2 regions of the Duganella sp. AC237 genome follow, and region 2 is predicted to be linked to the other one. Evidence: predicted binding sites of a transcription regulator. Region 2 holds the regulator's gene; the other holds the start of a gene.

Region 1 (14,826 bases), 3.9 Mb from region 2:
TTCGGTCTAAAAAGAACCGCCCGGACGGGCCGGGACGGTTCTCTCTCTATATATATTAGTCAGCGCCGGCTTATTGGCAAGCTTCGCATTCCTCGAAACCGTCGTCGCCGGGACGCAGGTAGCAGGCTTCGCCATCCGCTTCGGCGGTGACCGCCGGAGCCGCCGCAGCGACCGGTGCAGCGGCAGCCGCCGAGGCCATTGCGCTGGCCGACATGCCGCCGTCCACCGACACCGCGTTCAGCGCGCCGGTCTTCGAGGTCGACTTCTCGGTGTGGGTGGCCGAGGTGGTACGCAGGTAGTAGGTGGTCTTCAGGCCGCGCAGCCAGGCCAGCTTGTAGGTCTCGTCCAGCTTCTTGCCCGAGGCGCCGGCCATGTAGATGTTCAGCGATTGGGCCTGGTCGATCCATTTCTGGCGGCGCGACGCCGCTTCCACCAGCCAGGTCGGCGACACTTCGAACGCGGTTGCATAAATATCACGCAGGTCGTTCGGAATGCGGTCGATCTTGGCCAGCGAGCCGTCGAAGTACTTCAAGTCGGCGATCATGACCTCGTCCCACAGGTCGCGCGCCTTCAGGTCGCGCACCAGGTAGGAGTTGATCTCGGTGAACTCGCCCGACAGGTTGGACTTCACGTACAGGTTCTGGAAGGTCGGTTCGATGCAAGCCGACACGCCGATGATGTTCGAAATCGTCGCGGTCGGAGCGATCGCCACGCAGTTCGAGTTACGCATGCCGAACTTCTTGATGCGATCGCGCACCGGGGTCCAGTCCATCGCCGACGACAGGTCCTGCTCCAGGTAGCCGCCGCGCTCTTCGGCCAGCAGCTTGACGGAATCCTGTGGCAGGATGCCGCGGTCCCACAGCGAACCTTTGTACGACTGATAGTGGCCGCGCTCTTCCGCCAGCTCGGTCGAGGCCAGGTAGGCGTAGTAGCACACCGCTTCCATCGAGGTGTCGGCGAAGGCCACGCACTCCGGCGACGAGAACGGCACGCGCATCATGTGCAGGCAGTCCTGGAAGCCCATCACGCCCAGGCCCACCGGACGGTGGCGCATGTTGGCGTTGCGGGCCTTGTCGACGGCGTAGTAGTTGATGTCGATGACGTTGTCGAGCATGCGCATCGCGGTGCGGATGGTCTTTTGCAGCTTGACGTGATCGAGCTTGCCCTCTTTCATATGGGCCGGCATGTTGACCGAGCCGAGGTTGCAGACGGCGATTTCGTCAGGGCCGGTGTTCAGGGTGATCTCGGTGCACAGGTTCGAGCTGTGGACCATGCCCACGTGCGACTGCGGCGAACGGATGTTGCATGGGTCTTTGAACGTGATCCATGGGTGGCCGGTTTCGAACAGCATCGACAGCATCTTGCGCCACAGGTCCAGCGCGGCGATCTTCTTGAACACGCGGATTTCGCCGGCGGCGGCCTTGGCTTCGTAGCCCAGGTAGGCTTTTTCGAAGGCCTTGCCGACCAAGTCGTGCAGGTCCGGGCAATCCGATGGCGAGAACAGGGTCCAGTCGCCCTTTTCCATCACGCGCTTCATGAACATGTCCGGAATCCAGTTGGCGGTGTTCATGTCGTGGGTGCGGCGGCGGTCGTCGCCGGTGTTCTTGCGCAGGTCCAGGAACTCTTCGATGTCCATGTGCCAGGTTTCCAGGTAAGCGCACACCGCGCCTTTGCGCTTGCCGCCCTGGTTGACCGCGACGGCGGTGTCGTTGACCACTTTCAGGAACGGCACCACGCCTTGCGATTTGCCGTTGGTGCCCTTGATGTGGGCGCCCAGCGCGCGCACCGGGGTCCAGTCGTTACCCAGGCCGCCGGCGAACTTGGCCAGCAGCGCGTTTTCCTTGATGGCGTCGTAGATGCCTTCCAGGTCGTCCGAGACGGTGGTCAGGTAGCACGACGACAGCTGCGAACGCAGGGTGCCGGAGTTGAACAGGGTCGGGGTCGACGACATGAAGTCGAACGACGACAGCAGGTTGTAGAACTCGATGGCGCGCGCTTCGCGGTCGCTTTCGTTCAGGGCCAGGCCCATCGCCACGCGCATGTAGAACGCCTGCGGCATTTCGATGCGGACGTCGCGCACGTGCAGGAAGTAGCGGTCGTACAGGGTTTGCAGGCCGATGTAGCCGAACTGCAGATCGCGGTCGGCGACCAGCGCCTTGGCCAGGCGGGTCAGGTCGAATTCGGCCAGCTTGGTGTCCAGCAGCTCGTTTTCGATACCCTTGGCGATGTATTGCGGGAAGTAGGTGATGTATTCGGCGGCCGCCGCGCCCTGCGCGACTTCCTTGCCGAAGACTTCCTTACGAATCGTGTGCAGCAGGATGCGGGCCGTCACTTGCGAGTAGGCCGGGTCTTTTTCCATCAGCGCGCGGGCGGCCAGGATGGCGGACTTGTGCAGCTCTTCGACCGGCACGCCGTCGTACAGGTTTTTCAGCGTCTCGGCGACGATGGCGTCGGCGTCGACGTGCTTTTCCAGGCCGATGCAGGCGGCGTTAATCAGGCCGGTGACGCGGTCCATTTCCAGCGGCTTGCGCTCGCCGTTTTCCAGCACGTGGATTTGCGGCGCGGCGATCTTGGCGCTGGCGCCCTGCGCTTCCTTGAGCGCGCGGCGCTCTTCCATGTGCTTGGCGCGGTACAGGACATAGGCGCGGGCGACATCGTGCTCGCCGGAGCGCATCAGCGCCAGCTCGACCTGGTCTTGCACGTCTTCGATGTGGAAGGTGCCGCCCGATGGCTGGCGGCGCACCAGCGCCGTCACGACGCTGGCGGTCAGCTGTTCTACGAGTTCGCGGATGCGCGCGGAGGCGGCGCCCTGGCCGCCGTTCACGGCCAGGAAGGCCTTGGTGACGGCGATCGCGATTTTCGACGGTTCAAACGCGACGACCGCGCCGTTACGGCGGATGATGCGGTAGTCACCGAGGTCGCCGGCTGCCGTGGACGGGCTGCTGGCGGTGCTCGCAGCGGCTGCTGGTACCAGCGCTGGATTGATGGTGATGTCTTGTGTAGATTGCATTTAAGCTCCCCGATAACGGCGTGCAGTCAGTGCTGCGCGGCTATGTTTGAAAATAAAAAGGCCAAATTGAAGCGATCAGCCACACCTGCCTGGCTGGTTAAACTACTTTAATAAGGGTGGTGAGTTAGTCCAGGAACTTGCTGTGATTTGATTAACCAGTGCCATGTGAACTACTATATCTAGTGATTGCGAAGAACCGATCCACTGATTGTAGTGTTCCGATGGGGCTAATACAAGGGGAAATTTTTGCGTTTCCGCCATTTTTTCGGTTGACTTTACAGAACGCCTTTTACAAAGCGCAATACAGCGCTAGCGCCCACTAACCCGGCTTTCGATATCCGGATTTCTTCACAGAATTTCCGATAACTTTTAACATAAAAGTTCCAATCGAACAACGGTCCGGGGTCGGTTTTGCGGCCGGGCGCGATGTCCTCGTGGCCTTGGACGTCGGTCAGCGGATAGCGCTCGGCCAGCGCCGCCGTCAGCGCCGCCAGCGCCCCGTACTGCGCCGCTTCGAACGGCGTGTCGTCGGTGCCTTCCAGCTCGATGCCGATCGAGTAGTCGTTACATTTTTCGCGTCCGCGAAACGACGACCTGCCGGCGTGCCAGGCGCGGTCGTTGGCCGAGACGTACTGGATCACCCGGCCGTCGCGGCGCACAAAAAAATGGCTCGACACTTTCAGCCCGCGCAGGTCCGCGAACGAAGGGTCAGCATTATAGTCCACCCGGCCGGTAAACAGGTCGGACACGTGGGGACCGCCGAAACAGCCGCCCGGCAGGCTGATATTGTGGATCACCAGCAGCGTGATGTCGGCCGGGTCGGGACGGCAGTCGAAGTTGGGGCTGTCGTAGCGGCTCGCCGCCGGCCACCAGCCGTCCGCGCCTATGCGGTTGTTCATGCCTCGGGCTCCTGGATGTTCAGCTTCTGCATTTGATAGCGCAGCTGGCGGAAGCTGATGCCCAGCAGCTGCGCGGCCTGCGTGCGGTTGAACTGCGTCTGCGTCAGCGCGCGCAGGATGATGTCGCGCTCGACCTGGTTCAGGTAGTCGGGCAGGCTGGCAGGCAGCGGCTCCGTCGCCGCCGACGACGGGAGTGGGGGCGCTGGAACCTGCGCCACCTCCGACGTCTCGACCACCTCGGGCATGCGCGCGCCCTTGAGCGCCAGGTCGGCCACCTCGATCACGCCGTCGTTGGCGAAGGCCAGCGCCCGCTCCAGGATATTTTCCAGCTCGCGCACATTGCCGGGGAAGGGATAGCCGCGCAGCGCATCGAGCACGCCCTCCCCCAGCGCCGCCTGGTGCTCGAAGGTGCCCAACCGCTCCAGGATCGCGCCGGTCAGCACAGGCAGATCGTCGAGCCGCTCGCGCAGCGGCGGCAGACCCAGTTCGATGACATTCAGGCGGTAGAACAGATCCTGGCGAAAGCTGCCCTGCTCCACGCATTGCGCCAGGTTTTTATGGGTCGCACTAATAATACGCACGTCGACCGGCTCCTCGGCGGTGGCGCCGATCTTGCGCACGCGCCGCTCCTGGATCGCCCGCAGCAGCTTGACCTGCATCGCCAGCGGCAGGTCGGCCACCTCGTCGAGCATCAGGGTGCCGCCGTCGGCCGCCTGGAAAAAGCCGTCCCGGTCGTCGGCGGCGCCGGTGAAGGCGCCCTTGCGGTAGCCGAAAAACTCGGCCTCCATCAGCGCCTCCGGAATCGCGCCGCAGTTGACGGCGATGAAGGGTTTGCTGGCGCGCGAGCTTTGCGCGTGGATTTCGCGCGCCGCCAGCTCCTTGCCGCTGCCCGATTCGCCGTGGATGGCGATCGGCGCCATCGAGCGCGCCAGCCGGGCGATCTGCGCGCGCAGCGACTGGATCACCGCCGAATCGCCCTTCAGGCGGCTGGCCGGCGGCGCCGCGCTGGCCGCCTGCCCGGCCGGCGGCGGCACGTTCAGGCGCAGGGCCGAGCGCACCATCAGGCGCAATTGGTCCAGCGCCACCGGCTTGGAGATGTAATCGAAGGCGCCGGCCTTGAGCGCGACGACGGCGTTGTCGGCGCTGCCGAAGGCCGTCACCACCGCGATCGGCGTGTTCTTGTGGGCGGCGCTCACTTCGCGCACCAGCTCCAGACCCAGGCCGTCGGGCAGGCGCATGTCGGTCAGCACCAGTTGATAGTCACGATGCTCACGCTCGGCGCCGGCCAGCAGCGCGCGCGCCTCCGCCAGGGTGGCGGCGCTGTCGACGTCCAGCCCCATTTTCACCAAGGTCAGTTCCAGCAGTTCGCGCAGGTCGGCTTCATCGTCGACCACCAGCACGCGGGGAGAACGCTCGCTCATGGCACTGCCTCTTCTTATTTTTGCGCCGGTTGGGCGAAGGTGATCACAAAGCGTCCGCTGGAGCGGCGGCCGCCATCGGGGCTGTCGCGGCTATCGAAACGGTATTCGTAATCGAGCCGGGCCTCGTTATTCAAACACAATTCGCGCGCCAGATACAGCCCCAGGCCGGTGCCTTTGCTCGATGTGGTGTAAAACGGCTCGAACAGGTGGGCCCGCACCTCCGGCGAGATGCCCGGACCGTCGTCCTGCACATGCAGCTCCATGCGCTGCGCGTGGTGCGGATGGGTGAGCAGGTCGACCCGGATCGATTGCGGGCCGCCGCTGGCATAGCGCACCGCGTTGTTTAACAGATTAAACACCACCTCGCGCAGGTGCAGCGGATCGAAGCGCACCATCGTGCCCGGCGCCACCGACAGGCCGACGATGTCCGACGGCAGGCCGTGGTTGTTGATGAATTCCGACCGCAAGTCGGCCAGGAAGCCGTCCAGCGCCAGCGGCTCGTTATTCGGCTGCACCTTGCGCGACAGCTGCAGGATATCCTCGACCATGCGGTTGACCCGCGCCACGTTGTCGCCGACGATCTTGAGCAGGCGCAGGTGCCCGGTGCTGTCCAGGTCCTCCCCCAGCAGCGCGGTGGCGTGGCCGATGGCCGACAGCGGATTGCGCACTTCGTGGGCGATGCTGGCGGTCAGGCGCCCCATCGACGCCAGCTTCAGTTGCTGCGCCTGATTTTCGATGCCCGTCACGTCCTGCAGAAAAATCACGCTGCGCTCGAAGCCGACGCCGGAGGACGACGTGTCGACCGCCGCGAAGCGCACCTTCAAATGCGCGGACAAGTCGCGGCGCGCGCTCCAGGCGGCGGTCAGCCCTTGCAGCGCCGCGTCGCTGAACGGCTTGATGGTGACGAAGACGGTACTGCGCGCCGGATCGTCGCGCCATTCGGCGTACGCCTGCGCCAACGGCGCCAGCGGCGCGGCCGCCGACAGCTTGAAGTTCAGGTCCGGGCCGACCAATCCAAGCATCTGGCGCGCCGCCGGATTGCCGGCCGAGACCCGCCCGTCCGGATCGACCACCAGGATGCCGTCGCCGATATTGGCCATCACGAGCCGGTTGACCGCCTGCTGCACATTGATTTCCATGCCGCGCTGGATCGCCAACTCCTCCTGGCCGATCAATTTGCCGGCCATCCGGTTGACCACCAGCACGGCGGCGAAAAAGGCGGCGCCGTACAACCCCGATTGCAGCAGGCCATGCTGGCTCTCCATCGCCAGCAGCTGCCACAGGCTCTCGCCGAGTATGAACAGCGCCACCAGCGCGGTGCAGAACAGCGCCAGCACCAGCGGCGCCAGGATGGCCGAACCGGCCAGCGGGAACAGATACAGGATGGCCAGGCCGCTGCGCACCCCGCCGCCGGCGAGGTACAGCAGCGAGATGACGGCCAGGTCGCAGGCGATCTGCGACAGCAGTTGCAGCAGGAAGCGGCGGCGCCAGTAGAAGGCCGTCAGCGCGAAGGCGACCGCCAGGCCCAGATAGGCCAGGCAAACCGGCAGGTAGGGATAGTCGCCGGCGGCGCGCAGGCCCCGGCTGTCGAAACTCAGATAGACCAGCAGCACCAGCGCGATGACCACGCGCGTGGCGTTGAGGGTTTGCAGCGACCGCCAGAAGGTGGCGCGCGATTCAGCCGACAGGGCTTGGAGGCGCGCGACCACCGGTCGGCCCGGGCTTTACGCCGCCGGCGCGGCGGCGTGCGCCGCGCAGCAGTAATCGCGGCCGTTGGCGTGGACCGCCTCCGAGGCGGGGAAGAAAATGCCGCACCTGGCGCATTCGAGCATCGTCTCGGCGTCGGCCAGCGCTTTCTCGGTGCGCGCCTTGTAGACGGTCTGCCCCGCGCCCGGGGCGCCCGGCGGCACCTCCTGGTTCGGCGGCGGTTGGCGGAACTGCTGCTGGTTGCGCTTTTGCGCGCTGCGGATTTTGCTGCGGATCGCGAAGATCACCAGGAAAATCAGTCCCAGCCAAAACAAAATACGGCTCATGCCCATCCTTTATGCAAAACCACTTCAAACACAAAACGGCTGCCGACATACGCCAGCAACAACGTCGCAAATCCGGCCAGGGTGAAGCTCAGCGCCGTCTTGCCGCGCCAGCCGCGGAAGCGCCGGCCGGCCAGCAGCGCGGCGAACAACATCCAGGACAGTAGCGTAAACGCCGACTTGTGGTCCCATTTGAGGGCCTGGCCGAACAGCTGTTCCGAAAACACGATGCCCGACAACACCGTCAAACTCAATAACGCGAAGCCGAAGCCTATCATGCGGAACAACAGCTTCTCCATCGTCAGCAGCGCGGGCAGCTGGTCCAGCGCGCCGGACAGGAAGCTTTTGCGGTCGGTGGCCGCGTGCAGCCGCGCCTCCTGCAGCGCCATCAGCACGGCATGGAAGGCGGCGATGGTCAGGGTGCTGTAGGCCATCGTGGCGATGGCAATGTGCCAGCCGAACAGCGAGGTTTTGCCCTCCAGCGGAATCAGGTTACCGGGGAAAATGGCCTGCAGCGCGGCGGCGACGGCGGCGCTGGGCATGACCAGGCGGCGCATGCCGTCCAGGCTGAAATTGCGGTTCTCAAGCCAGTAGGCCGCCACCGAGACCCATAAGGCCGACGACAGCATGGCCGCGAAACCGATCCGCAGCGAGCCGGCCGCCGCCACCTCCAGCCACAGGCCGGCGCCGTGCAAGGTCCAGGCGGCCACCGTCACGGCCGAAATCAGGCCGGCGCGGCGCGATGGCAGGGCGGCGCACAGGATGTACAGCGCGATGGCTGCGATGAACAAGTAGGTCTGCATGTCCGGCAGTTTACACCATCGCTCAGTCGACGGCTGCCATCCTCAGTTCGTCGTTGTGGTGGCGCTGCTGTTCCTCCATGACCAGCTGTCCCAGTTCGCGCTTCAGGGCGTTGAATTCGGCGGCGGCCGGATCGCGCATGCGCGGCAGATCGACGATCAGGTCGCGCTTGACGGTGCCCGGCCGGTAGGTCATGACGACGATGCGGTCGGCCAGGTAAATCGCCTCTTCGATGCTGTGGGTGACGAAGATGATGGTCTTTTTCAGCTCTGACCAGATGCGCAGCAGTTCGTCCTGCAGGTTGCGGCGCGTGAGCGCGTCGAGCGCGCCGAACGGCTCGTCCATCAGCATGATCGGCGAGTCCAGCGCCAGCACCCGGGCGATGGCGACGCGCTGGCGCATGCCGCCCGACAGATCCTTCGGAAAGCGGCTGCGGAAGTCCTGCAGGGACAGCATGCCGAGCAGCTTGTCGACGATGGCGTTGATCTCGCCCTTGGCCATGCCCTTGATCTCCAGGCCGAAGGCGACGTTGTCGGCCACCGTCATCCACGGGAACAGCGCGTACTCCTGGAACACCATGCCGCGCTCCGGTCCCGGTCCGGTCACCAGCTTGCCGTCGGCGGTGATGCTGCCCGACGTCGGCGGCGCGAAGCCGGCCACCGCGTTGAGCAGGGTGGATTTGCCGCAGCCGGAAGGCCCCAGCAGGCAGACGAACTGCCCCTGCGGGATCTCCAGGTTGATGTCCTTGAGCGCCACCAGTTCGCGGTCGGCGGTCTGGAACACCTTGCTGACATTCGATACGACGATATGGGTAGCGCTCATTAATTCTCCAATCCGCGGTGCCAGCGCAGCAGGTGGTTATTCAGCTTGTTCATGCCGACGTCGATGGCCAGGCCGATCAAGCCGATGCTGATCATGCCGGCGATGATTTTGTCGGACCAGAAGTACTCGCGCGCCTCCAGGATGCGGAAACCGAGGCCGTTGTTCACGGCGATCATCTCGGAGACGATCACCACGATGAAGGCGGTGCCGATGCCGATCCGTACGCCGGACAAGATATAGGGCACGGCGGCCGGCAGGATCACGCGCAGGAACATGGTGCCGCCGCTGGCGCCCAGGTTGCGCGCCGCGCGCAGGTAGATGCCGTCGACCTGGCGCACGCCGGCGATGGTATTCATCAGCACCGGGAAGAAGGCGCCCAGCGCGATCAGGAACACGGCCGGCGGATTACCGAGCCCGAACCACAGGATCGACAACGGAATGTAGGCGATCGGCGGGATGGGCCGCAGCAGCTGCACCAGGGGATTGAGCCAGTCGTAGACCCTCGGCTTGGCGCCCATGGCCAGGCCGATCGGCAACGCCAGCCCGGCGCCGATGACGAAACCGACCACCACCCGATACAGGCTGCCGATCGAATCGGTGATCAACTCGCCGGAGACGGCCCACGCCAGCCAGCTCCCGGCGGCCGGATCATACGGCTGCAGCGGCAGCAGGTAGGCGATCCACTTTTCCACCACCGCCAGCGGCGACGGCAGCACCTGCGGATTGACCCAGCCGAGCATCGCCACCGCCTGCCACAGCGCGATGACCAGGGCCGGCACCACCATGCCGACGGCGGCCTGGCGCCAGGAGGAGTTGGAGCGGGCGGCCATTTACTTCACGCCCAGGTTCTTCTTGGCCGCGTCGAGCAGGTCGGTCTTGACCCAGTCCCTGGCCAGCGGCGGCTTGCTCATGCGGCCGACGCCGGTCTTGACCATGACGTCGGTGGTGGTCTGGATATGCTCGGGCGTGATGTCGTAGCTGTAGGGCGAATTGCCGATGGCGTCGTCGAAATCGTCCTTGGTGATCTGGCCCTTGAACACCACCTCGCGCACATACTTCTCGGCCAGCGCCTTGTTTTCGATGAAGCTCTTGGTCGCCTGCACGAAGCAGTTCATGAACTTCTCGGCCACCGGCCGCCGCTCCTTGTAGAACTTCTCGGTCATGACCATGGTGCGCACCGGTTCGCCGATCGGGGTGTCGTAGGGCTTGAGCATCTCGCTGCCGAAACCCTTGTTGATGGCCTGCGAGGACTGCGGCTCGGACTGCATCATGGCGTCGATGTTCTTGCCCAGCAGCGCCTGGTTGAGGTCGGCGTAGGCGAGGAACACCAGTTGCACGTCCTTGCCCGGCTGGTCGGCGAACGTCATGCCGTTCTTTTGCAGCTCGGCCAGCAGCAGCACCTCCTGGATGCCGCCGCGCGTGACGCCGACCCGCTTGCCCTTGAGGTCCTTGACGGTTTTCAGGTTCAGGTCGGTGCGCCCGACCAGCCGCGCCCCGCCCTTGGCGAAACCGGCCACCACATAGATCGGCGCGCCGCCGGCGCGCCCGGAAATGGCCGCCTCCGACGCCGTGGTGCCGATGTCGAGCTCGCCGGCGATGATGGCCTGCATCACGTCCAGCCCCTTGGCGAAGACGTGCTCCTCGACCTTGATGCCGCACTTGGGCGCGATCTCCTTTATATAGGAGACGGCGCCGTAGTGGGCGAACTTGAGGTTGCCGAGACGGACCACGTCCTGCGCGTGGGCGCCACTCGCGCCCATCAACAAACCCACCGCCACGCCCGCCGCCAACGTTCCGCTGATCGATTTCCGTTTCATCCGTGTCTCCTATATAGATAGTGTGCTGGCCGGCGGCCGCGTTATTGTGTTTCGATCATACCAAGCTACGGTTCGCTTGCCTATCGCCATGCGGCGACCTCGGCCGATGCCGACGACGTCTACGCCAACGATAATATATACCTTGGGGAAACTAGGCCGGCATTGCGGGAAATCATGCTTTACGGTGCGCCGGCCCGGGACGCGCGGATGCGCGCGATGCGTTCTGCGCTGGCGGGATGGCTGGACAGATAGGGGGAAGGCGTGGCGGCGGCGTCGCCGTCCTCCTTGTCCAGCTTGGCGAACGCCGCCGCCAGGTGCGACGGGTCGATGCGGTTATGGCGCAACATGGCCACCGCGTAATCGTCGGCCTCGTACTCGGCGTCGCGCGAGTACTTCATGTCCAGCACAAGCGTGGGCAGGGTCGTCATGATCGAGGAGAGGTCGCCGAACACCAGCCAAGTGGTGGCCGCGACGGCCGAGCTCTGGACGATACGCCGCGTCAGGTGGCGCCGGTGCAAATGACCCAGCTCGTGCGCCAGCACGCCCATCACCGCCTGGTCGTCGCCCAGCAGCGCGACCAGCTCGTCGGTCATGACGATCTCGCCGGACGGCAGCGCGAAGGCGTTCGGGCCGACGCGGCTGCTGCGAAACACCAGCCGCCACGACGGCGCCTCCGCCTCGGGCGCGGTCATCGCCGCGAACCGCCGCCGCAACTGCTCCTGGCGCGCCGCCGTCAGCCGCGTCGGCCCCAGCATCCGGCCATCGAGTATCTGCAACACGCCCTGCCCCAGCTGGCGCTCGACGCGCTGCGGCACCGCTTGCGCGATCCAGCCGGCCGCCGCCGGCAGCACGTACACATAGCCGGCCACCAGCACCACCACGGTGGTGGCCAGCGCCCCCAGCGCGGCGCGCCAGCTGTTTTGCCAGCGCACCACCGCGCCGTCGCGGTGGCCGGTCTGCGCCAGCAGCCGCGCGAACGCGTCCGCGTCGTCGACCTCCAGCCAGGCGCCGTCGGCGAACGTCACCTTGCGCGCGGCGTGGCCGCTGCGCTCCGACACCCGCAAGGTGGCTAGCGGGGCCTCGCGCTCGACGTCGCCGGCCAATCGCGCCACGCCGTCGCGCACCTCCAGCGTCACCCGGTGCAGGCGCGAGCTCTTGCCGTCGAAATAGCGGGCCGGCACCAGCCCGGGCGGCGGCGTTTCCATCCCGCCGCTCACAGCGAGAAATCGAAGTCCATGAATTCGGCCATGCCTTCGCCGGTGGCGCTGACGTCGCCGTCCGCGCCAGCCAGCACGTCGTCCAGGCTACCGCTTGGCACCAGCATCAGCGACTCGATCCGGTAGCGCATCGAGCGCACGCGCGCGAACGGCAGGAACAGTCCCAGCGTGCAGATCACGGCCAGGTAATTGGTCACGGTGATGAACAGCATGCGGCCCCATTTGACGTCGGACTGGAAGCGGTGCTGCTCGAGGCTGGTGTGGTTCCACACCATGTTCTGCAACATGTTGATGAACAGCGGCGCGAGCAGCAACAGCCAGGCGTAGATCGCCATGATCACAAAGCCGGTCTCCATCTGGCGGTTCGCGGCGTAACCGGGCGCCTCGGGCGACAACGGCGCGCCGGACAGGATCAGCCAGATCGTCAGGCCGATGCCGGCGCCGCCGGCCAGCACGAAGCAGCCATACAGTTTATAAAAATCGCCGACGCCGGCGTCGAACGAAAAGCGCGCTTGGCCGAAACGGCTTTCATCGACCTGCCAGGCCTTGGCGCGCTGGTGCACGAACGGCGCCGCCAGGCCGGCGCTCACGGCGTTGAGCCACGGGCGCACCAGGTAGTTGACGTAGGCGTCGCGCACGTCCGCGACAAAGCGGAAGCGGATGCCGCGATAGGCCGAGTTATACAGCCGGAACTGGAAGCTGCGCCAGATGAACCAGGGCGCCGCGCCGGCCATGACCACCAGCGCGATCAGCGACAGCACCGGCGACACCTGGGCGCCGAAAAAGTAGACCGCGAACACCACCGCCGCCACGATGCGGCCCTTGAGGATGGCGACCGGATTGCCGTGGTACTCGAAGCTGCTGCCGGCCAGTTGCGTGCTCGAATAAAAATACTGGTTGCGGCGCACCTTGGCCCAGGCGGAATAAACGCCCAGCGTGACGATGGTCAGCAACAGGTTGACGATCCAGATGCGGAAATACTCGCCGCCGGTGGCGTGAAAACGCAGGCGCTCCGGCTGCGCGTCGGGCTCCGTCTGAAACTGCTTCATGGGGGACATCCTCAAATTAGAATAAGCGCGCCAACGCTTGGGCACGCGCAAAGCAAGACGATGCCTTCAAGTCACGGTGTTGTCAATGAGAAATTATACTTTTTGATAACGGTCCATCATGCCTGCCGCCGCCGCGCGATGCGGTAAAATGGCGGCCATTGTCCGGCCTCCGCCGGCCCACCCTACCGTTTTGCAGGTCCCCACATGCTAGATAATCTTACCCAACGCCTTGCCAAGGTCGTCAAAACGATGCGCGGCGAGGCCCGCCTGACCGAAGCCAACACCGCCGAGATGCTGCGCGAGGTGCGCATGGCGCTGCTCGAGGCCGACGTCGCCCTGCCGGCCGTGCGCGAATTCATCGCCCGGGTCAAGGAAAAAGCCCTGGGCGAGGAAGTGATCTCGTCGCTCACGCCGGGCCAGGCGCTGGTCGGCGTGGTGCAGCGCGAGCTGGCCACCCTGATGGGCGCCGACCTCGGCCCGGAGGCCACGCAACTGAGCTTCGCCCAGCAGCCGCCGGCGATCATCCTGATGGCCGGTCTGCAGGGTGTCGGTAAAACCACCACCGTCGGCAAGCTGGCCAAATACCTGAAGGAAGAAAAGAAGAAAAAGGTGCTGACGGTGTCGGCCGACGTCTACCGTCCGGCCGCGATCGCCCAGCTGCAATCGGTCACCGCGCAGGTCGGCGCCGACTTCTTCCCGTCCACCGCGCAGGACAAGCCGGTCGACATCGCGCTCGCCGCGCTCGACTGGGCCAAGAAGCACTACCACGACGTGCTGATCATCGACACCGCCGGCCGCCTGGGCATCGACGAGGCGATGATGACCGAGATCGCCGCCGTGCACGCGGCCGTCAAGCCGATCGAAACCCTGTTCGTGGTTGACGCCATGCTCGGCCAGGACGCCATCAACACCGCCAAGGCCTTCAACGACGCGCTACCGCTGACCGGCATCGTGCTGACCAAACTGGACGGCGATTCGCGCGGCGGCGCGGCGCTGTCGGTGCGCCACATCACCGGCAAGCCGATCAAGTTTGCCGGCGTGTCCGAAAAACTCGACGGCCTCGAGCCGTTCGACCCGGCCCGCATGGCCAACCGCGTGCTGGGCATGGGCGACATCATGGCGCTGGTCGAAGAGGCGCGCAAAGGCGTCGACAGCAAGGCGGCGGCCGACCTGGCGCAGAAGATGAAGGTCGGCGGCAAGTTCGACATGAACGACTTCAAGGCGCAACTGGGCCAGATGAAGAAAATGGGCGGCATGGCCAGCCTGGTCGACAAGCTGCCGGCGCAGTTCCAGCAGGCCGCCGGCGGCGCCAACATGGACCAGGCCGACAAGCAGGTGCGGCGCATGGTCGGCATCATCGATTCGATGACGCCGCAGGAACGGGCCAAGCCGGAACTGATCAAGGCCACCCGCAAGCGCCGCATCGCCGCCGGCGCCGGCGTGCAAGTGCAGGAAGTGAACCGCATGCTGACCCAGTTCGAGCAGATGCAATCGATGATGAAAAAGCTCTCCGGCGGCGGCATGATGAAGATGATGCGCTCGATGAAGGGCATGATGCCGGGCATGCGCTAGGGCGGACCATGGGGGCATGCAAGCGTGCGCTGGCTGTGCCCCAACACGGCGCGGACACGGGGAAATATGCGGGTTTGCGCCCTTGGACGGTGCAGTGGCCCACGTAGGCAGGAATTTACGTGGTGTTTCCGGGCAAAAACGCGAAAAAGACTTGCATAAGGCTTAAAACCCCACCAATATTAGCCGGT
Region 2 (14,826 bases):
TCTACCAAATAAAGCCAGCACTGAAGGCGGCCAGAGCTCCTCCAGCAAACGCACCTATTGTCACACATACCGGGGCACCAGGGCAGCACGCCAAACCCGCGAGCGCCCCTGCGGCGATGCTCCCACCGATTCCTGCCGCCGTGGTAATAAGCTCGCGTTTGACCGCAGTGGCTTTGTTGGAAGCGTTGAGGATGTTATACGTCGATAGTGCTAGTTACAGCAGAATGACGCCACGGCCCAAGTAAGACAATCGCATCGCATTGCGTGTGACCGAAGGATGAGATCTACCGGCTGACGCCACAACTTCGGCAAAGACGCGATTCTGCTGTGACGGGGTGAGTTTTGCGAAGATCGCACCATTCCCGAACAGCTTCGAAGTTTTTTCAGCGATTAGCGCATTCAGACTACGACCCTCCGCCTTTCTGTACTCTGCGTAAGCGCGGGCGGCAGGAGTGGTGCGTGATCTGATAAGTTGCATGACGACGTTTCGGGTGTCGTGGGCCTGTTCCGCCGCTTGCGCCCAACTCATCTTGCCGCTGACGACTTCGCGGCGCAGACTGTCTGACATGGCTTTTATTTCGCGTGCGTAGATCCGGCGGGCTGTGGAATCGAGCTCTAGATGCATCCCTGCGCTGGCAGTTGTCACTTCGAGCGATTTGATCGCGTTTTCGAACTCTTCTTCGTCGGATCGTTGCATGGTGAATTCCTGTCAGTGGTGTTTGACAAGACTACTGCGTCGTAGAGCGACGGCATTTGAAGGAGCGCAACTGCTCGATGAAGAGAGCCAATGCCTAAGTTAGAGAAATTCGACAATTTGGTCGGAACCGAGGAGCGGTTGTGTTGTTTGATTTCCGACGGATGTTTAGAAAATCAAAGCTTTGCTATCGGGTAATTGCTTGATGAGGGCAGACTATTTGTGCGTTGATGGTGATGGAGGAAAAAAAGCAAAAACAGAGAGCGACCAGACACAAAAAAGCCCACGAACCGAAATTCGTGGGCTTCCTTGATTATTCTTGGTAGGCCGTGCGGGATTCGAACCTGCGACCAACGGATTAAAAGTCCGCTGCTCTACCAGCTGAGCTAACGACCCAAGGGTGCTTCGGTGGTAGGCCGTGCGGGATTCGAACCTGCGACCAACGGATTAAAAGTCCGCTGCTCTACCAGCTGAGCTAACGACCCCCGAAGAAGCGAGATTATAGGGGGTATCGGCCCAACCTGTCAAATGCCCTCAGGACATTATTTTCCGCCGAGGCGCTGTTTGGCCGTGACGGCGGCCGAGGACTCCGGATATTGCTTGATCAGGTCCTGCAGCGTCTTCTTGGCGGCCTTGTCCTTCAGCTCGGTCTGGCAGCTGGCGATGTTGAGCATGGCGTCCGGCGCCTTCGGGCTGTCCGGGTAGTTCTTCAGCACTTGCAGCTGCGCGCTGATGGCGCTCTTGCAGTCGCGCTGGGCATAGAAGGCGTTGCCGAGCCAGTACTGCGCGTTGGGCGTGTACACGGAGGCGGGGTACTGGCGCACGAAGTCGGACAGGGCCGTGCCCGCCGCCTTGTAGTCGCCGGCCTTGAACAGTTCCATGGCCGCGCCGTAGTTCTTCTCCTCGTTCGGATCGACCTGGGCGGCCTTGCCGTCGACCGTCACTTCGCGCGGCTCGAGCTTGCGCAGGCGGGTGTCGAGGTCGACGTAGAAATCCTTCTGGCGCTTTTGCGCGTTCGACAGCTCGTTTTGCAGCACTTCGATCTGGCCGCGCAGTTTGTTGAGCTCCTGCATCGTGTTATCGTTTTGCGCGACCAGATCCAGCGCGCTGGACTTGTCGGACTTGGTGTCCAGTCGGGCGTTCATTTCGATGCGCATCGCTTCGACCTTGGCGCGCAGGTCGAGCAGGGCTTTACGGGCTTCGTCGTCGTCGAACAGGCCGGCGTGGGCTTGCATCGGCAGCCACGTCAGCGCGGCCAGCAGGGCGGCGGCGAGGCCGGATTTGGTGAGTTTCTTCATGTCGGGCGCTTTCAGCAAATCAAAATGGAAACGGGGCAGGGCGCGGTTGAATACCGCGCGCCGCCCCGTATTATGCCTGTGACCCGGCAAAAGGGTAGTGCTTTCGATTACTTGTAGACGATGTCAGCACGACGGTTCTGTGCCCATGCCTCTTCGTTCGAACCGGTCGCTTTTGGCTTCTCTTTGCCCAGCGAGACGGCTTCGATCTGCGATTCCGGCACGCCCAGCGTGGTCATGGCTTTGCGCACGGCTTCGGCGCGCTTCTGGCCCAGCGCCAGGTTGTACTCGGAGCTGCCGCGCTCATCGGTATTGCCTTGAACCAGGATCGAACGCGATTTGTTTTTGGTCAGGTAAGCGGAGTGGTTTTCCACCACTGGCTTGCCGTCGGCGCGCACGACGTAGCTGTCCAGGTCGAAGTAGATGCTACGGTTGGCCAGCACGCCTTTTGGATCGTCCAGCGGATCCAGCGATTTGGTTTCCACCGGGGCGACGGTGCGGGTGTCCGATTGCGACGGCGCGGCCTTGTCGGCTGGACGCTCGACGACTGGTGCCGGCTCCGATACTTTGACCGGGGTCGAGCAGGCGGACAGGATGGCGGCGGTGGTGATGACGAAAGCTAAGCTGCTGAGTTTGCGCATTTGATTCTCCTAGTAATAATAGTAAAGACCAGATTTATTTACTGCATGAATGGACCCCAGGTGGGCTCCTTGATGTTGCCCGCCTGCGTGGTCAGGCGTTGCTTGACACGTCCGTCGACGGACACCACGGCCAGCGATTTGCGGCCACCGGCTTGCGTGGCGTACATGATGTATTTGCCGTTGGGGGCGAAGCTCGGCGATTCGTCGCTGGTGGTGTCCGACAGGCGCTGCTCCTGGCCGCTGGCCAGGTCCAGCACGTACAGCTGGAAGTTGCCGTCGCGGCGCGAAATGTAGGCCAGGGTCTTGCCGTCCGACGAGATGCGCGGGCTGGTGTTGTAGGTGCCGCTGAAGGTCACGCGCTTGGCTTCGCCGCCGTCGGCGCTCATGCGGTAGATCTGCGGGCCGCCGCTGCGGTCGCTGGTGAAGTAGATGCTCTGGCCGTCGGCCGAGAATTGCGGCTCGGTGTCGATGCCGTTGCTGTTGGAGACGCGGCGCAGGCCGCTGCCGTCGGTGTTGACCGTGTAGACCTGGGTGTGGCCGTCCTTCGACAGCGCCACGGCCAGTTTATTGCCGGCCGGCGACCACGACGGCGCCGAGTTGCTGCCCTTTTCGTTGGCGACCACGGTGCGGGCGCGGGTGACCAGGTTTTGCACGTAGACCACCGGCTTTTTCTGCTCGAACGAGACGTAGGCGACCTTGGTGCCGTCCGGCGACCACGATGGCGAGATGATCGGTTCGTTCGAGCGCAGCGCCAGTTGCTCGCCTTCGCCGTCGGCGTCGGCCACCAGCAGTTGATAGTTGCGGCCTTCCTGCTTGACGTAGGAGATGCGGGTGGCGAAAGCGCCACGGATGCCGGTGAGCTTGAAGTAGACGTCGTCGGCGATCAGGTGCGCCGACAGGCGGGTGAACTGCGCCGTGACGGCTTTGTCTAAATTGGAGATCTTGGCTTGCTTGACGGTGTCGAGCAGCTTGTAGCGCACGTCGTAGCGGCCATCGGCCAGCGCATCGACCGTGCCGACGACGAGCGCATCGGCGCCCTTGGATTTCCAGGCGCTGTAGTCGATGTTGTTGACGTCACTGATGACGCCGGCGTCGATCACTTTGAAGGCGCCGCTGCGCTCGAGGTCGGCCTTGATGATCTCGGAGATTTTTTGCGGCGATACGCCTTCGTTGGCGAAACCGGCCACGGCGACCGGGATCTGGTTGCTGCCGACACCGGAAATTTCGATGCGCATCTGCGCCTGGGCCGCGCCCATGGTGGCCGCAATGGTCAGGCCGGCGTAAAGGAGGGTCAGTTTTTTCATATCAATGCATTTCCTTCAGGTTGAAGACGGCTGTAAGTTCGCGTTCTACCGTACCATCTTTCTTCTTTGGCAGTGGTGACGACTTGTCAATCGCGTTCTCGATCGCTTGGTCGTAGGCCGGCGAACCGCTGCCTTTGATCTTGCGTTTGTTGATGATTTCACCGGACGGCAACTGGGTGATCAGGTAAGTGGCTGTCAGGCTGTCGTCTTCGCCGCCGTAAGCCAGATTGCTCTTGATCTTGGCGCGGACGGCCGCCGAATAACCGCCGTCGACCTTGCCGCCGGTCGATTGCGCGGCCGTGCCGGTCGAGCCCTTGGCCGCCGAGCCCGTGATGCGGCTCATTTCGGCGGCGAAGGCCTTGTCCTTGGCGGCCTTGTCGGCTTTCTCGGCTTTTTCCTTGGCCAGTTTGTCGGCGACGGCTTTTTTCTTGTCTTTTTCGGCCAGTTCCTTCTTCTCTTTCTCGGCTTGCTCTTTTTCCTCTTTCAGCTTTTCTTCCTTCAGCTTTTGCTCGGCGAGTTTCTTGTCAGCCAGCTTCTTCGCTTCCAGCTTGGCCTGCTTCTCTTCGGCTTCCTGTTTCAGCTTGGCTTCCTTGGCTTCGGCCAGCTTCTTCTCTTCGAGTTTTTTCTTGGCCTTCAGGCGTTCGAGGGCGATATCGGGTTCCTTCGGCGCGGGCGGCGCCTCCACCGGTGGCGGCGGCGGGGCCTTGACGACGGGCGCCGGCTCCGGTTCCGGCTCCGGTTCGGGCGCTGGTTTAGGCTCCGGCGTCGGCTCGGCCGGCGCGGCGTCCTGCACCTTCATGTCCCAGATCTCGGCCTGCACTTCGGTCGGTTCATTGTTCTGCCAGCTCACGCCGACCCACAGGAACAGCAGCAGCACCGCGTGCATCGCCACGGCCAGCACCACGGAGCGCCAGCCTTCGTTATGTCGCGGAACCTTGTACGGACCGCCTGCGGTTGCGGGTTTCATCGTCTGCACTAGTTATTTGGTGGACAAGCCGACCCGGTTAATGCCCATCTTTTTCGCTTCCGAGATCAGCTGGATCACGTCGTCGTACTTGCTTTCCTTGTCGCCGGCGATCAGCACCGGGTATTCCGGATGCGTTTCGTGCAGCGTGCGCAGTTTCTTGACCAGCGCGTCGCGGTTCGGCGCCGTTTCCGGCGCGTCCTCGTCTTTGCCCTTGACGCCGATCGACAGCGCGCCGTTCGGCTTGATGACGATTTGCACGTAGTCGCTTGGCGGCTTGGTCGATTTTTCAGCGTTCGGCAAGTCGACGATGCTCGGGTCGGTGGCCGACGGCATGACCATGAAGATGATCAGCAAAACCAGCATGACGTCGATGTACGGCACCACGTTGATTTCGGACTTGAACTTGCGGCCGCGACCGCCGCGCATGCTGCTGGAGAAAGAGGAAGCCATGGTCTCTCTGCCTTATTAACGCGATTGACGTTGCAGGATATTGGAGAACTCTTCGACGAAACTTTCGAAGCGGATCGCCAGACGATCGATGTCGTGCGAGAAGCGGTTGTAGGCGACAACCGCCGGAATCGCCGCGAACAGGCCGATGGCGGTGGCGATCAGCGCTTCGGCGATGCCGGGCGCGACGGCGGCCAGGGTGGCTTGCTGCACGTTGGCCAGGCCGCGGAAGGCGTTCATGATGCCCCAGACGGTGCCCAGCAGGCCGATGTACGGCGACACCGAGCCGACCGAGGCCAGGAAGGCCAGGTGCGATTCAAGCACGTCCATTTCGCGCTGGAAGGCGGCGCGCATGGCGCGGCGCGCGCCGTCGAGGATGGCGCCGTGGTCGACGGGATCGCGGCTGGCGGCGTAGGCGGCCTTGCTTTTGATGAACTCACCCATCCCGGCTTCGAAGATGCGCGCCAGCGGGCCGCTGTTGGCGCGGTCCTTGCCGGCGTTCTGGTGCAGCGCGTGCAGGTTGCCGCCGGCCCAGAAGGTTTTTTCGAAGTCGATCGTCAGGCGGCGCGCCGAGCGCACCGCGAACAATTTACTGAAGATGTAGGTCCAGCTGGTCAGCGAGATGATGAACAACAACGCCATGATCAGTTGCACGATCAGGTGGGCGTTGGAGATGAGGGACAGGAAAGAGAGGTCTTGGGTGACGTTCATTATTTATCAGTCTGATCAGTCTGTTTTCGTGATGTTGGTGGTGCTGCGCATTTTGTCCGCGACCGCTGGCGGCACCGCGCGCGGGCGCAGCGTCGAATCGACGCAGCCGACCCTGACCCGCGCCGTGTTCAGCAGTTGCTCGCCGCACCATGCCTCCTGGACAAAGGAGATCGAGGCGCGTCCTAATTTTTCGATACTTAATGTTAATTTTATTACGTCGTCAAGCTTAGCAGGCGCATGATACTCCGCGCTGACGCTTTTGACGACGAACATAGCGTCGTGTTCCTGCAATAAAGCGTGCTGGCTCACATTGATCTGCCGCAGCCATTCGGTGCGGGCGCGCTCGAAGAACTTCAGATAGTTCGCGTAATAGACGATACCGCCGGCGTCGGTGTCTTCGTAGTAGACCCGGACGTTCCAGATGAACTCTGCTGGCATGTTGTTAGGATTGCAAGTTGTGTTGAGCAACATTCTACGCGATTTTGTTCTTTTGGTTGAAGTTTGGACGGTTGAATGCACGTCCATCCCGCCACTTGTGCGGGATTTCAACTTGGGGCGCAAAGATTGCACTGGTGACAGTTAAGCGGTTTACAGGCAACTTGCCAAGGATTGTAACAACCGCTTACGAATTGCAGGGACGCATGCTTTCACCCGAACGGCGACGCACCGCCGGGGTCGTACCCCGTACGGGGTACGGCCCCTCCGTCCTCGGGTTTAAGGGTTGCGCTTGATCGCCAGCGGACCGTAACCCTGGCACGTCGGCATCATCTCGATGCGGTTGATGTTGATGTGCGGCGGCAAGGTCGCGATCCAGAACGCGGTGTTGGCGATGTCTTCGGCCGTCAGCGGCACGGTGCCTTCATACACCTTGGCGGCGGCTTCGTCGTTGCCCTTCATGCGCACGTTCGAGAATTCGGTGCCGCCGCACAAGCCCGGCGCCAGATTCGTGGCGCGCACGCCGGTGCCGATCAGGTCCGCCCGCAGGTTCAAGGTGAACTGTTCGACAAACGCCTTGGTGGCGCCATAGACGTTGCCGCCCGGGTAGGGCGTGGCGCCGGCGACGGAACCGAGGTTGATGACGGTGCCGCTGCCGCGCTTGACCATGTCCGGCAGGATCGCGCGGGTCATGGCGACCAGGCCGCTGCAGTTGGTGGCGATCATCGTGTCCCAGTCGTCCAGCGACGATTCGTGGGCCGGGGTGACGCCCAGCGCCAGGCCGGCATTGTTAATCAGTACGTCGATCTGCTTCCATTCGGCAGGCAGGCCGTCCAGCGCCGTTTTGATCGATGCCTTGTCGGTGACGTCCAGCACTACCGGCAGCACGGCGTCGCCCAGTTCGGCCGACAAGGTCTGCAGGCGGTCCTCGCGGCGTCCGCTGATCAGCACTTTGTGACCGTTTTGAACGAAAGTGCGGGCCATGGCGGCGCCGAAGCCGGCGGTGGCGCCAGTGATGAAGACGATCATGTTTTATCCTTGTCGATGAGGTAAGAGGGCGGAAGGCTGGACAAAATTGTAGCCGAAATGGCAGTATCCCTCGAGGCCCGCCGGTAAAACGCACAATCTTGCCAGTTATGCAAGCCGCTTCCTTGCTCAAATCTGGCGCATAAATTACAATCCGGGTTCCATTACGTCTCACGTAACTGGCGAAAAGCTGCGGTCGGCCCCAAAATGGTGCGTCGATCCGTCGGCGAAAGGTGGGCATCCACCGGGAAACGTGAGATTTCATTAGCCGTTCGCCTGGGCAGCCCATCGATGGAAAGCACGAAAGAGGCTGCCTGTCCGCTATCGGCGTCCCTCATTCGATCCAGCCTGCCAAGTACTACAGTTACTCATTCGATTGGAGTTTTTCATGTTCGCAAAAGATCACACCCTCGCCAGCGTTGACCCGGAATTGTTCGGCGCCATCCAAAAAGAAAATACCCGCCAGCACGACCACATCGAGCTGATCGCGTCGGAGAACTACACCTCGCCGGCCGTGATGGAAGCGCAAGGCTCGCAGCTGACCAATAAATATGCCGAAGGCTATCCAGGAAAGCGCTACTACGGTGGCTGCGAATACGTCGACGTCGTCGAGCAACTGGCGATCGATCGCGTCAAGCAACTGTTCGGCGCGGAAGCGGCCAACGTGCAGCCGAACTCCGGCTCGCAGGCGAACCAGGGCGTGTTCTTCGCCGTCCTCAAACCGGGCGACACCATCATGGGCATGTCGCTGGCCGAAGGCGGCCACCTGACCCACGGCATGCCGCTCAACATGTCCGGCAAGTGGTTCAACGTTGTGTCCTACGGCCTGACCCCGGAAGAGGACATCGACTACGCCGCCATGGAAGCGCTGGCGAAGGAACACAAGCCTAAGCTGATCATCGCCGGCGCGTCGGCCTTCTCCAAGAAAATCGATTTCGAGCGTTTCGCCGCCGTCGCCAAGGCCGTTGGCGCCTACTTCATGGTCGACATGGCGCACTACGCCGGCCTGATCGCCGCCGGCCTGTACCCGAACCCGGTGCCGCACGCCGACTTCGTCACCTCGACCACGCACAAATCGCTGCGCGGCCCGCGCGGCGGCATCATCCTGATGAAGGCCGAGCACGAGAAGATCATCAACTCGGCTATCTTCCCTGGCATCCAGGGCGGCCCGCTGATGCACGTGATCGCCGGCAAGGCCGTCGCCTTCAAGGAAGCGCTCACGCCAGAATTCAAGGCCTACCAGCAACAAGTCGTCATCAACGCCGACGTGCTGGCCAAGACCCTGATCAAGCGCGGCCTGCGCATCGTGTCCGGCGGCACCGAGTCGCACGTGATGCTGGTGGACCTGCGTCCGAAGAACCTGACCGGCAAGGAAGCCGAAGCGATCCTGGGCACCGCGCACATCACCACCAACAAAAACGGCATCCCGAACGATCCGCAGAAGCCATTCGTGACTTCCGGCATTCGCCTGGGCAGCCCGGCGATGACCACGCGCGGTTTCAAGGAAGCCGAAGCGGAAGAAGTCGGCAACCTGATCGCCGACGTGCTGGACAATCCGCACGACGCCGCCACCATCGAGCGCGTCAAAGCGGCGGTGAAGGTGCTGGCCGATAAATATCCGGTCTACGCCAAGTAATTTGCTTCAGTAGTAAGGCGGGGCGCCGGCCTGGCTGGCGTCCCGTTAAGTAGTTCAATGTAAGTTTGCCCATGGCTCATATGAAATGTCCGTTCTGCCAGCATGACGATACCCAGGTTCTCGATACGCGTGTATCCGAGGAAGGGGATTCCATCCGCCGGCGCCGGCGTTGCGGCAAATGCGATAAACGATTTACCACGTATGAGCGCATCGAGCTGGTCATGCCGTATGTGGTCAAGAAGAACGGCAGCCGCACCGAGTACTCGGCCGCCAAGTTGCGCGGCAGCCTGACCTTGGCCCTGCGCAAGCGTCCGGTCGCGGCGCCCGCCGTCGACGCGGCCGTGTTGTCGATCGAGGAAAAATTGCTCACCAGCGGCAAGCGCGAAGTCGACACCGGCTACATCGGCGAGCTGGTGATGCAGGAGTTGCAGCGCCTCGACAAGATTGCGTATATCCGCTTCGCATCGGTTTATAAAAACTTCGAAGACCTGGCCGAGTTCCAGGACGCCATCGCCGAAGTCGGACAGGACCGCAAGCCGCGCAAAAGCTAGCATCCTGCTAGCGCACAGTTGATCCACCTCATACCTCGGCCATTGGCCGCTGCTACCGTCTAGCTAGTCCCCGACAGTCGCTGACTGTCCCTGTCGACTTGCGGAGGTGTGCATGCTCACGGCCCGTGCTGTTGCCGGCTTTACCCTGGTCGAAGTCATGATCGCCGTGCTCGTGCTGGCCTTGGGCATCGTCGGCGGCGTTTCGATGCAACTGGCGGCGCTGCGAGCCCGTCACCAGTCGACCTTGCTGGCACAGGCGTCCTGGCTGGCCGTCGGCATGGCCGAACGCATGCGCGCCAATGCCGAACATATGCGGCTGGCCGATGGCGCCAACCTGTATCTCACCCTCGATTACGATGTGCTGGCCGAGCCCGACCCGCCGGCGCCGTCCGCGCTGTGCTATGGCGGCGATTGCGACGGCGTCCAGCTGGCCGCGTTCGATCTGTATGAAATGAAGACGCTGATGCGCGAGAACTTGCCGGCGGGCCGCGCCGTGGTCTGCCGCGACGCCGGCTTGTGGTCGGGCGGCAAGCTGCGCTGGGCGTGCAGCGGTGGGGCCGGCGCGCCTTTGGTGATCAAGGTCGGTTGGCGCGGCAAGAACCCCGACGGCACGCCGCGCAAGGACGAGGCCGGCGAGTACATGCCCGGCGTGGCGTTGACCGTGGGGGCGCCATGATGCGGGCGCGCCAGCAGGGCTGGACCATCATCGAGCTCGTCATTGCCACCGGTCTGGGCCTGGTGCTGACGTTGCTGGCCAGTGGATTGTTGCTGGCGACTAGCGGCAGCTACCGCAATCACAGCGAGAACATGTGGATCAACGACGGCGGGCGCTATGCGCTGGAGATTATGTCGCAGGCGATACGGCAGGGCGCGTATGTCAACTGGGACAGCAAGGAGGCGCCGGCCGAGCTTGCCGCGCACGAGCCGGCCGCCATCGCCGGTCTTGACGCCAGCAGCATCAGCAAGGCCAGCGACGGTATCTCCGGCGTGGCGCCGGACGCGGCCAACGGCAGCGACGTGCTGGCGTTGCGTTTCTCCGGTTATGGGGACGGCGCGAACGGCGACGGCTCCAGCCTTAACTGTGCCGGCTTCGGCGTGGGCGCGCCCTCGGCCGTGAACGAGCGCGGCTGGAGCATCTTTTATGTCGCCGCCGATGCCGGCGGCGAGCCGGAATTGCGCTGCAAATATCGCAGCGCGGCGGGCTGGGGCGCGGACGCCATCGTGCGCGGCGTCGATTCTTTTCAGGTGCTGTACGGCCTCGATAGCGACGAGCCGGCCGATGGCATTCCCAATACCTTCGTCAATGCGACCGCGATCAACGGCATGGACGCGGCGCTGGTGCTGGTCGGCGCCACGCCTGAGGAACTCCAGCGCGATCTGCACCGCAAGACCAACTGGAAGCGCGTCTGCAGCGTGAAGCTCGCGTTGCTTTTGCACGGCGATAACAACACGCGGGCCGATACCGTGGTGCGCCGGTTCGACCTGTTCGGGCCGGCTTATTCCGATGGCCACGGCGACGACCAGGGCGTGCGGATTACGGAGCGATTATTTCCCGAATCGCAGCGATGGCGAGCGCGGCGGGTGTTCGGAATGACGGTCGCGCTGCGCAACAGGAGCGGTTGATATGAGGGCGCGCTTAAGGGGTGGCGCCTCGCTGCGGCAAGAGCGCGGCGTGGCGTTGCTGGTGTGCCTGCTCATGCTGATATTGGTGATGCTGCTGGGCGTGTCGGCGGCGCAGCTGAGTTTGCAGGGCGAGAAGGCCGCGCGCGGCGAGCGCGATCGGGAAGTGGCGTTTCAGGCGGCGGAGGATGCGTTGGCGGATGCGGAACGTGACATCCAGGCGGGCGGCGGCGAGGTCGTCGATCCGGCCTGCGGCGAAGCGCCGGTGTGGCAGCGGGTCGACCTTTCGGGCAAGGTGGATGCCGGCTGCACGGTCGCGTATGGCGCGGCGACCGGGGCGGCGATGCAGACCGGGCAAGGCTTCCTGCCGTTTAAGAAGCCGCGTTACCTGATCGAACGTACCGAGTGCCATCATCCTGGAGAAGATGCGTCCGCCGTCGCCACACCCAGCTATTGCTATCGGGTGACGGCGATCGGTTTCGGGGCGAAACCGGCAACCGAGGTGGTGTTGCAAAGTGTGTTCCGCAAGCCGGAGTGAGGAGGAGGGCGTATGTCTGCAAAGAACGGTCGGCGCTGGTTAATGCGAATGCTGAAAAGGTCGGCGGTGCTGGCCATCACGATCACCTCTTGCGCGGTCGCTGCTCCGCCCGTGCTCGATATCGCCAGCGAGCCGTTGACGGCGGCATGCTGCGTCGCCACGCCGCCGGCCGGTGCTGCCGAATTCGACGGCGCCTCCCTGCTGCTCGTGGCGCCGCCGCCGGCAAGCGCCAGTGCCGGCGACCTGTTTCAGGCGAGTATGAATATGGCCGACTGGAGTGGACACTTTTCCCGTTACGCTTTGTCTCCCGGCGGCGCGGGATTTTCCTCGACGCCAACGGCGATGTGGGACGCCGGCGTGCTGCTGACGGGCGACGGCGCGCGTGCGCCATCGCCAGCCCCGGCCGCGCGTAAAATCTTCACCGCTATCGTGCAGTCTGGCGGCGCGCTGGAGATGGTCCCTTTTGAATGGAGCGCCTTGTCGGCAGAGCAGCGGCAGCAACTGAATCAGGCGCCGCCGCCCGCCACCGGCGCCGATGCCATGGGCGAGCAACGCCTGGCTTTCCTGCGCGGCGATCGCACGCAGGAAGGCATGCTCTTCCGCGCGCGCAGCAGCGTGCTGGGCGATTCCATTAACAGCACGCCGGTGTATGTCGGGCCAGCGTCCGGCGCGGCGTCCGCCACGCGGCCGAACGTCATCTACATCGGCGCCAACGACGGCATGCTGCACGCCTTCAACGCCGCCGACGGCAGCGAACTCTTCGCCTATGTGCCTAACGCGTTGATGGCCAAGTTGAACCACCTGTCCAGTCCCGACTATGTGCACCAAGCCTATGTGGACGGGCCGGCCAGCTTTGGCGAGGCGACGATCAATGGCAGCAGCAAGACCGTCCTGGTCTCCGGGATGGGCGCCGGGGCGCAAGGCGTTTTCGCGCTGGACGTTACCGACCCGCTGCGCTTCGCCGACGGCGGAGGTGTTCTGTGGGAATTTACCGACCGCGACGACGCGCTGATGGGCAATGTCACCACACGGCCGCAAATTGCCAAATTGCGCAGCCGGGATGTGGCGGGCGTGCCGATCTACAAACATTTTGCGGTTGTCGCGAGCGGCTTGAACAACTACGCTGCGGACGGCAACGCCAGCCCGACGGGCAAGGGCGCGTTGTTCCTGCTGGCGCTCGACAAGCCACGTGGCGCGGCATGGCGGCTCAACGTCAACTACTACCGACTCATCACGCCCATTTCCGACGCGGCGCTGGCCAACGGGCTCAACGCGCCGGTGCTGGTGGCCGACCGCATGGGTGCTGTTCGCTATGGCTACGCAGGCGACTTGCAGGGCAACCTGTGGCGTTTCGATTTCGACGGCGGCGCGCCTTGGGCGGGCGCGGTCGGTCCCGGCGCCGGAGGCACACCGCTGTTTGTCGCGCGCGACGACAGCGGCAGGCGTCAGCCTATCATCCAGCAGCCTTTGCTGGCGTATGCCGATGGCGGCGGCTATCTGGTTTTATTCGGGACCGGCAAGTTGATCGAAAAAGCCGACCGTACGTCGGCCAGTTTCGCGCCGCAGTCCTATTACGCGATTCGCGACAGTTTGCATGATCCCGCCGAGGTCGTAACCAGCCGCAGCCAGTTGACGCAGCGCGTACTGAGCGGCAATGCCGGCACGGCGCCGTTCAGCATCAGCGGCGCCAAAATGGCATTCGACAGCATGGGCTGGTATGTCGATTTCTTGCAGGCGCAGACGACGGGAGAACGCAGCATCGATAGCGGCGTGCTGGCCGGTGGCGAGGTCTTTTTCAATACTTTGCTACCGCGCAGCGATCCGTGTGATAAGGCCCGCAGTAGAACTTATGCGCTCAATGTGCTCACTGGCCTGACCAAGGATAGCGTTGCAACGCTGCCGACACCGCCGTCCACGGAGCAGCCGATTGTCGGGCAGGTATCGGACGCATACAGGGCGACGCCGTCGCTGTTGCCCGTCACGTCGAGCAAGACGCCGCGCGACCCGACCGGCAGCACGCGCCTGCTCAAAGAGTTGGCCGTTACCAACCTCACGCCGCAGGGAAACGTGGTCGTTGGCCGCGTCAAGGTGCAACTGCGCGCCGGGCGCCTGAGTTGGCGCGAGGTGGGCAATTGGCGTCAATTGCACGAGGCCTTCAAATGAGCCGCCGCGCACACGCCGGCTTCAGCATGATCGAAATGCTGATCGTCATGGTGATCCTGGCCGTGCTGGCCGCTGCCGCCATGCCCGCCTGGCAGCAGCATGTGATCAGTACCCGCCGCAACGAGGCGCAGGCGATGATGTTGAAGTTGATGTTGCAGCAGGAGCGTTATTTCACGCAGCACGGCACGTACATCGCATTCTCCTCCGGCTCGACAGATTTCGAGGCGCGCCAGTTTCAGTGGTGGAGCGGCAGCCGCGCGCCGGGCAGCGGCTACGAAATCGAAGGCAAGGCCTGCGACGACGAGCCGATCGAGCAATGCGTGCAACTGGTCGCCACCGCTGGCACCGCCGTGGTGGACGCCGACTACCACGACCACGAATGCCGCGAAATGACGCTCAGCAGCATCGGCGAGCGGCTGTCGAAAGGCACGCTCGCCAAGTGCTGGCGCTGAACGGGGCTGCCATGAAGCGTGATAACGCGGGAGTGTCGCTGGTGGAATTGCTGGTCGTGCTGGTGTTGGCAGGCATACTGCTTGGCGCCGCCGCGTCCGCCTACCATGACGTGATGCGGCGGCAGCAACTGCGGGCGGCCGTCAACGATCTGGTCGCGGCCATCGACCTGACCCGCTCGCATGCGATCGCGCGCGGCGGTCAGGTGATGCTGGGGCCGCTGGAGCCGAGCGGCAGGGATTGGGCCAAGGGCTGGGTGGTGTTCGTCGACGACAACGGCAACCGCCGGCCGGACGCCGGTGAACAGCGCCTCTTCCAGCACGGACCGCTGCCGGACGGGATGACGGT

Evidence for each region. The regulator NrdR, encoded in region 2, represses ribonucleotide reductase genes. The targets are predictions, from matches to a motif close to CACNANATNTNGTG.
Region 1: the regulator NrdR is predicted to act here: its motif matches at 3,182-3,195, upstream of AC0IYS_RS26760 (ribonucleoside-diphosphate reductase subunit alpha).

What each region holds. Positions count from the first base shown of each region.
Region 1 is NZ_CEEDEW010000003.1:6,038,092-6,052,917, forward strand. Features, by position in the region: gene AC0IYS_RS26760 (ribonucleoside-diphosphate reductase subunit alpha) at 71-3,010, opposite strand; gene ampD (1,6-anhydro-N-acetylmuramyl-L-alanine amidase AmpD) at 3,286-3,909, opposite strand; gene AC0IYS_RS26770 (sigma-54-dependent transcriptional regulator) at 3,906-5,330, opposite strand; gene AC0IYS_RS26775 (sensor histidine kinase) at 5,345-7,039, opposite strand; gene AC0IYS_RS26780 (PP0621 family protein) at 7,055-7,363, opposite strand; gene AC0IYS_RS26785 (cytochrome C assembly family protein) at 7,360-8,163, opposite strand; gene AC0IYS_RS26790 (ABC transporter ATP-binding protein) at 8,186-8,983, opposite strand; gene AC0IYS_RS26795 (ABC transporter permease) at 8,983-9,813, opposite strand; gene AC0IYS_RS26800 (ABC transporter substrate-binding protein) at 9,814-10,743, opposite strand; gene AC0IYS_RS26805 (M48 family metallopeptidase) at 10,980-12,005, opposite strand; gene AC0IYS_RS26810 (YjgN family protein) at 12,014-13,066, opposite strand; gene ffh (signal recognition particle protein) at 13,271-14,638, shown strand.
Region 2 is NZ_CEEDEW010000003.1:2,111,329-2,126,154, forward strand. Features, by position in the region: gene AC0IYS_RS09695 (hypothetical protein) at 215-697, opposite strand; tRNA gene AC0IYS_RS09700 (tRNA-Lys) at 1,015-1,090, opposite strand; tRNA gene AC0IYS_RS09705 (tRNA-Lys) at 1,104-1,179, opposite strand; gene ybgF (tol-pal system protein YbgF) at 1,237-1,992, opposite strand; gene pal (peptidoglycan-associated lipoprotein Pal) at 2,100-2,630, opposite strand; gene tolB (Tol-Pal system beta propeller repeat protein TolB) at 2,669-3,934, opposite strand; gene tolA (cell envelope integrity protein TolA) at 3,936-4,901, opposite strand; gene AC0IYS_RS09730 (ExbD/TolR family protein) at 4,914-5,351, opposite strand; gene tolQ (protein TolQ) at 5,367-6,059, opposite strand; gene ybgC (tol-pal system-associated acyl-CoA thioesterase) at 6,075-6,497, opposite strand; gene AC0IYS_RS09745 (SDR family oxidoreductase) at 6,774-7,523, opposite strand; ZMP/ZTP riboswitch at 7,686-7,809, shown strand; gene glyA (serine hydroxymethyltransferase) at 7,909-9,156, shown strand; gene nrdR (transcriptional regulator NrdR) at 9,237-9,707, shown strand; gene pilV (type IV pilus modification protein PilV) at 9,820-10,383, shown strand; gene AC0IYS_RS09765 (PilW family protein) at 10,380-11,330, shown strand; gene AC0IYS_RS09770 (pilus assembly PilX family protein) at 11,332-11,865, shown strand; gene AC0IYS_RS09775 (pilus assembly protein) at 11,908-14,028, shown strand; gene AC0IYS_RS09780 (type IV pilin protein) at 14,025-14,480, shown strand; gene AC0IYS_RS09785 (GspH/FimT family protein) at 14,492-14,826, shown strand, end outside.